3 regions of the Sphingobium sp. B2D3A genome follow, and region 1 is predicted to be linked to each of the others. Evidence: predicted binding sites of a transcription regulator. Region 1 holds the regulator's gene; each other region holds the start of a gene.

Region 1 (2,265 bases):
CCTGTCCGCAGACGGGCGGATCAACCCGATCCATCATTCGCTCATCGAGGGGCAGCTCAAGGCGCTCAGCGATGTGCAGGCGGCCTGCGAGCGGATCGCCAGCACGCCGGTGCCGTTCACCTATTCGCTCATTCTCCACCGTACGACTTACGTCTTCTGCCTGTTGCTGCCCTTCGCATTGGCTGGCTCGCTGGGCTGGTGGGCACTCATTCCGGTGCTGGTGGCGAGCTACACCTTTTTCGGGCTGGATGCCTTGGGCGATCAGCTGGAAGACCCGTTCGGCTATGATCCCAACGATTTGCCGCTCGATGCGATGACGCGGACGGTGGAACGCGAAATGCTCGCCCGCCTCGGCGCGACCGACCTCCCCGCACCCATCGCGCCCGATCAGCACATCCTGACCTGATCGCTCGCCCGTGCGTGGGACGACACGCCAGCCACCGAGACCTGAGATATTTAGCCGATCCGTGTTGACGTGGCTCGATTCGTTTCCTAAACGTTCTCCGTCCGTTCCATATTGGGGAACCACTCATGTTGACCGCCAAGCAACAGCAACTGCTCAGCTACATCAAGCAGCATCTCGATCAGGGTGGCGTCTCGCCCAGTTTCGAGGAGATGAAGGAGGCGCTGGACCTCAAATCGAAGTCCGGCATCCATCGGCTGATCAGCGCGCTGGAAGAGCGCGGCTTCATCCGCAGGCTGCCCAATCGCGCGCGGGCGCTCGAAATCCTCAAACTGCCGGATGGCATGCCCGTGGCAGAGCGGACGGAAGAGCCGGCGGCGGCCACCAACGTGACCCCGCTGCGCAAGGCGCCCACCGCGCCGGCGCGGACGATCCCTATCGCCGCCAATGACGTGATCGAAATTCCGCTGCATGGGCGCATCGCTGCTGGTCTTCCCATCGAGGCGATGGAGAGCGACACCATGCTGCCGGTCCCGGCCGCGTTGCTGGGCGCCGGCGATCATTACGCGCTGGAAGTCTCCGGTGACTCGATGATCGAAGCAGGGATTTTCGACGGTGACTTCGCGCTGATCCAGCGGACCGAGACGGCGCGCGATGGCCAGATCGTCGTTGCCCTCATCGACGAGAATGAAGCGACGCTCAAATATTTCCATCATGACGGCCGCAAGGTGCGGCTCGATCCTGCCAATCGCGACCATGAGCCCCAAACCTATGAGGCGCGGCAGGTGCGCATTCAGGGCCGGCTCGCGGGGCTATTGCGGCGTTATAACTGAGGCGGGCGATATGGGACGCCGGCTCTAGCGCGAGCCGGTGCCCGCGATCCATGGATGGCGGCTGCGCGGATCGTGCCCCGGCACAATCTCCCGACTGTCGAGCAGGATCAGTGCACCGCCCATGGCGCTCAGCGCTGGCCGATCCAGCTTCGCCCAGCGCGGCACACATCCGGGCGGGAGGCGCCGGTCCGCGATCACGAGGTCAGCCTGTGCGCAGGCGGCCACCAGCTCGGGATAGGGAACGAGCAGGCGCGAGCGACTGATCAGCAGGTGAACCGGCGGCTGGTCAGCACGGCCCGGCAATGTCATCGCGCACATGTCCCGCGTGCATCGCGTGTCCGGCGCCTGCGCGAGGGACGCAAACTCGCCGTCATAAGCGCTCGCCTCGGCCAAAGTCGTCCGAACATAGTCCCCGCTCCGGTCCCGCAACAGCGCCATGCGCCCGTCGCCCAGACGCACCGCCACATGATGACCATCGGCGGTGACGAGCACGTCGGCGGACGGTGCCAGAAATGTCAGGAAAAACCCAAGCGCCGCCAGAGGCAAGCCCCACCAGCGGAGCGCCGTGTGCCAGAGCATCAGCCACAAGAGGCCGATCATGGCGAGCGCAAAGGCCAGTCCGCTGGAGACGGGCAGCGACAGCGTCGCAAAGGGCTGACTGGCGACAGTATGCGCGATCCACAGCAGGAACTTGAGCGCCACGCCGACGACCCACCAGACCGGCGCCCCCAGCCCCACAGCGTCGAGTACCAGCGCGAGCACTTCGGCCGGCATTACCACGAAACTTGTGAGCGGAATGGCAATCATATTGGCCGCCGCGCCAAGCAGGCCCGAGCGATGAAAATGGGCAAAGGCAATCGGCGTCAGCACCAGCTCCACCAGCAAACCTGTCGCCAGCAAAGCGCCGAGGCTGCGGGTCCAGCGCTTTATCCGCCCCTCGTCGCGTCGCTCGAACAGCCGCCGTGCGGGGGGATATTCGTAAAGCGCCACAATCGCGGTCACGGCGACGAAGCTCATCTGGAAGCTGGG
Region 2 (2,265 bases), on a different contig from region 1:
TCTGAAAATCGTAAATCCATTGACCAATGATGAGAAAGTAACACCCCACTCTACCGCCCCATTCTAATGCCCCGCGCGAGAGCTTATCACAATCTAGCGCGGTGCGCACAAAGGGTCTTCGGGCATCAGGGCCACGGAACGCAGCGCTGACCCAAGAGCTGGCGAAGGGGAGTGGCCTGCCCGGCCTTACAGCAGCGCTGGAGCGCTCGGCGGGCGCTTTACCCAAGGAATGGCGGTGCGCTCGACCTTGATCCTGTCAGCGGGATAGGGGCGGTCGAACTGATAAAGCATATCGAGCGGCGCGGTGAGCCACGTCTCCCAATCGGCGGGGTCGAGGATCACGGGCGAGCGATCATGAATGTCAGCCAGCTCAGGAGCATTGTCGGTCATCACGCCCGTGTAGCAACGGCCCCATTCAGCGCTGTCCGTCCAGAGGCCAGCCCATGCAAACACCGGCTGATCGGGGAGGGATAGCCATGCCTCTGTCATGCTGCCCTTCGGGCCGATGGCTTCAGCGAACCGCGCCGTCGGGATCAGGCAGCGGTTCGCAACACCGGTCCACCGGCGCCAGAAGCCGCCAAGCTTGTCGAACCGGGCATTGTTAACCGGCTTGGGTTTGAGGGGCAGGCCGGTCTTCGTGCTCTTGAGCGAGACCGGGAAGCCCCATGTCATCTGATCGACCACGCGCTGGCCCTCGTGCTGGAGGACGACAAGGCCGGGGTCTTTAGGATGGACGACGAGCGGCCCCTCGTTGAACTCACGGAACATTCGCGCGCCGAAGGTGGCGCGGATCGTTTCGGGTTCACCCCTTTGAGCGCGATTGCACATGGCTGATACTTCGTGCCGCGCGCGGCAAAGTCAATGTGCGGAGCCGGCGCTCCGGCTCGTTGCTGGGCTGGCGAAAGCGTGCTTGCGACGAACGGTGTAAAATCTCTGTTCCCATTATGTTCTAGTGCGCATTACAATTGCGTGATGTCCTTCGCCTTCGCCTTGTCCTCCGATCACCCGATTCCCTTGATCGATGTGCCGGTAGATCTGCGCCTGCAGATCATCGGCAGCGCCGGCGCGGGCTTTCCATCGCCAGCGCAGGATTGGGAGGAATCGGGGATCAATCTGGTCGATCTGCTGCGTTTAGATCGGGCCGCGAGCTTCGTGTTCGAGGTGCGCGGCAATTCGATGATCGATGCCGGCATCTATGACCGCGATATCGTCGTGGTGGACCGCGACAGCCGCCCATGCAACGGGCGTATCGTCATCGCGGTTGTAGATGGCGGGTTTGTCGTGCGCCAGCTCTGCACGCGTGGCGGGACCGCCTACCTTCAGGCGCGCAACAGCCGCATGAACTATCGCGAGACGAGCGCCGAAGGCGTCGAGATTTGGGGCGTGGTGCGCGCCAGCGTGCGCAACCTTCAGGGCTGATCGCGATGTGGGCGATCCTCGATATCGAGAACTTCTACGTCAGCGCTGAGCGATTGTTCGATCCGAAGCTGCGCAACGTGCCGGTCCTGGTGCTGTCGAACAATGACGGCTGCGCCGTTGCGCGCAGCGCCGAGGCCAAAGCCCTTCATGTCAAGATGGGGGCGCCGGTCTTTTTGATCCGAGACACGATCAAGCGGCATGGCATCGAGCTGCGATCCTCCAATTACGAACTCTACAGCGATCTCAATCGCCGGTTTAACATGGTGATCGGGGAGTTTTCCGATACCGTGGAAATCTACTCCATCGACGAATCCTTTTTCGGACTGCCGGTGCTGCCTGACGGGATGGGCGACGTTGCCACAGCGCATCGCGTGCGCGAAGCGGTCATGCGATCGGTCGGCTTGCCGACGCGGATCGGGCTTGGTCCGACACGCGCGCTGAGCAAGGTTGCCAATGCGCTCGCCAAGGCATCGGAGAAGGTTTGGGGCGGCGTGGTCGATCTGCACGACATGGAGCTGCGCAAGCGTCTGTTTGCAGCGTGTCCAGTCGAAGAGGTCTGGGGGATTGGGCCGGCCCTGGCCGCGCGGCTGCGTCCGCTGGGGGTAGCGACCGCTGCGGACCTTGCCGCTCTGCATCCTGACATTGCGCGAAGCGTCGGCACGGTCGTTCTCGAGCGCCTTGTCCTCGAACTCAATGGGATCGAATGCGAGGGCTTTCAGCCCGAGCCGGAGCCATTGAAGGCCACCGCCGTAACACGCTGCTTTGGCGAGCCGGTGAGCGACGCCACGACAATGCGCGAAGCGATGGTGCGGCGCGCTGTGCGCGCCGCCGAAAAAATCAGGACGC
Region 3 (2,265 bases), 1.3 Mb from region 1:
ACGGTGCCGCTCACCGGATCGGCGAGGTCGATGCGATAGGTGCCGAGGCCTGTCGCCGTCTGCCACAGGCCCGCGCCGAGACGGACCTCCTGCGCATCCTCCGTCGCGCGATATTGCACTGCCATGGGCGCCCGAGCGGGCGCGCGCGCGACCATGGCGGCCAGATATTGGTCCATGATCTCGGTGAGGCAGGTGCGGTCACAGGCCGCCGGTGCGGCAGTTTCGGCAGCCATTGCCGGGGCGGCGAGCAGGAGCGCGGCCATCATGGCCAGCTCTCGGATCGGACGCGCGATCATGGCTGCACGGGACGCGGGCGGGGCCGGATGCGGGTGATCTTGCCGCATGGAATCTCGTAGAGCAGCACGCCGCGCAACCGCCAGTCATCGCCCGCCTTCAAGGGCCGTGAGCCAAAGTCCGGCCAGTCGCTGGTAGCCTGAAAATGCGCTTCCAGATCGACCGTCGCGCCCTGCGGTTGCACCTCGATGGCGTGCGGGGTGACTTGCTCCTGCAGCCCACGGGCATCGACGTCGCGATAGAAAGCGATGATGGCATCCCGCCCCTTGAGATCAGGCCATTTGCCGCCTTTCACCAACACGACATCGGCGTCGTAATAGCTGGTGAAGCAGGCATAATCGCTCGCATTGAAACAGAGGAAATAGCGCTCGAAATCGGCCTTGGTCATGCCCGGCGACGGGCAATTCTCGGCCGCCACAGCCGTTTGGGCGAGCGATCCGAACAGAGCAAGCATAAGCGCTTTGCCGACGGCTGACCTGAACCGCATCCCCTGTGACCTCCCCCTCATGACGCACATCCGCATGCAGCGGATAAATCGTGATACGTCGTTGTAGTTTATTCCGTCCTGCAGGTCTGCCTTGTCAAGCGAAATGCCCGGCGAGGAACCGCCTTTGCGATACTCTGTCGCAGGCGTGACGGAGCAATGATCGTTCGACTCCAGTGGCTTGGGCCGCGATCGGACAAGCTGCCGGAACGATCCCTTGACCCTGCTCAGAATAGGAACATAATAGGAACATATGAGACTCGCCCCTGCCCTTTTGTGCGATCACGCGATGCCGGATGCCCCCTCCCGAAAGGCGTTCGGCATCGCCGCGATCGATACGCTGCTGGGCGGCGGGCTGGCGCGCGGGCGGGTGCATGAAGTCTATGCCGCAGAGGTGGACGATGTCGCGGCAGCGGCGGGTTTCGTCGTCTCGCTGGCGACAGGTCTGAGCGAGGCCGAGGGCAAGGTGCTGTGGCTCCGCGAGCGACAGGCGAGCCGAAAAGGCGGCGTGGCGCAGGGCCATGGCTGGGCCGAACTGGGCGGCGCCCCCGGCCTGGGGCTGATCGGCACCGTCAGGGACGGCATGGACCTGCTGCGTGCGGCCGTGGATGCCTTGCGCTGCTCTGGCCTGAGCGCAGTCGTGGTGGAAGGCTGGGGGCCGATGCCCGCACTGGACCTGACCGCCAGCCGCCGCCTGACTCTGGCGGCAGAGAAATCCGGCGTGACGCTGCTGCTGCTGCGCCCTGACGCGCCGCCCGTGCCCAGCGCGGCACAGACCCGCTGGCAGGTGGCCGCCGCACCTTCGCTCGCGCTGCCGGGCAATGCGCCCGGACTGCCGACCTTCGATGTGACCTTGCTGCGCCAACGTTCCGGCCCTTGCGGCCTTTCCTGGCGGCTGGAGTGGGACCGTGACCGACGCTTGTTCCGTGAAGCGGCGCTATCTGGCGCTGTGGTTTCCGCTCCTGCCCACAGAAAGGCTGCGGATTCAGCAGGGTATCGACAGCGCGGGGACCGGCGGGCAGCCTGACGGGCCGCTGGTTCTCGTCGCCAAGATCAAGGGCGCATTGCGGCTGTGCGCCGTCGATGCGCAGGCCCGCGCGCTCGGTATCTCACCCGGCCAGACGCTGGCCGATGCCCGCGCGCTGCAGCCCGACCTCATCGTGGCCGACATGGACGAAGAGGCCGACCGCCACTGGCTGCAGCGGCTGGCCCGGCATTGCATCGCCTGGTCACCGCATGTCACCCTCGCCCAGCCCGATGGGATAACACTGGATATTGCGGGAAGCGACCATCTGTTCGGCGGCGAGGCAGGCCTGGCCGCGCAGGCCGAGGATGCCTTCGCCGCGATTGGCATGAGCGTGCGCATGGCCACAGCCTCTACCGCGCAGGGCGCGCAGGCGCTGGCCCGTCATGCCCGCCTGCCCGTCACCAACGAGCGGGAGGCGCTGCGGGCGCTGCCCGTGCTGGCGCTGGGGCTGGACGAAGAG

What was found. The regulator LexA, encoded in region 1, represses DNA repair genes until DNA is damaged. The targets are predictions, from matches to a motif close to GTTCCNCNCTTGTTCT.
Region 2: a site for LexA is predicted at 936-951, ahead of M2337_RS16860 (LexA family protein). Genes of this name have one in related genera too.
Region 3: a site for LexA is predicted at 1,014-1,029, ahead of M2337_RS07160 (ImuA family protein). Genes of this name have one in related genera too.

Annotation. Positions count from the first base shown of each region.
Region 1 covers NZ_JAOQOI010000001.1:2,857,079-2,859,343, forward strand. Annotated here, with positions in the region: gene M2337_RS13265 (bestrophin family protein) at 1-406, shown strand, start outside; gene lexA (transcriptional repressor LexA) at 532-1,236, shown strand; gene M2337_RS13275 (ComEC/Rec2 family competence protein) at 1,261-2,265, opposite strand, start outside.
Region 2 covers NZ_JAOQOI010000002.1:12,819-15,083, reverse strand. Annotated here, with positions in the region: gene M2337_RS16870 (hypothetical protein) at 1-49, opposite strand, end outside; gene M2337_RS16865 (SOS response-associated peptidase) at 187-828, opposite strand; gene M2337_RS16860 (LexA family protein) at 973-1,419, shown strand; gene M2337_RS16855 (Y-family DNA polymerase) at 1,425-2,265, shown strand, end outside.
Region 3 covers NZ_JAOQOI010000001.1:1,539,246-1,541,510, reverse strand. Annotated here, with positions in the region: gene M2337_RS07170 (hypothetical protein) at 1-266, opposite strand, end outside; gene M2337_RS07165 (nuclear transport factor 2 family protein) at 293-748, opposite strand; gene M2337_RS07160 (ImuA family protein) at 1,032-1,805, shown strand; gene M2337_RS07155 (Y-family DNA polymerase) at 1,687-2,265, shown strand, end outside.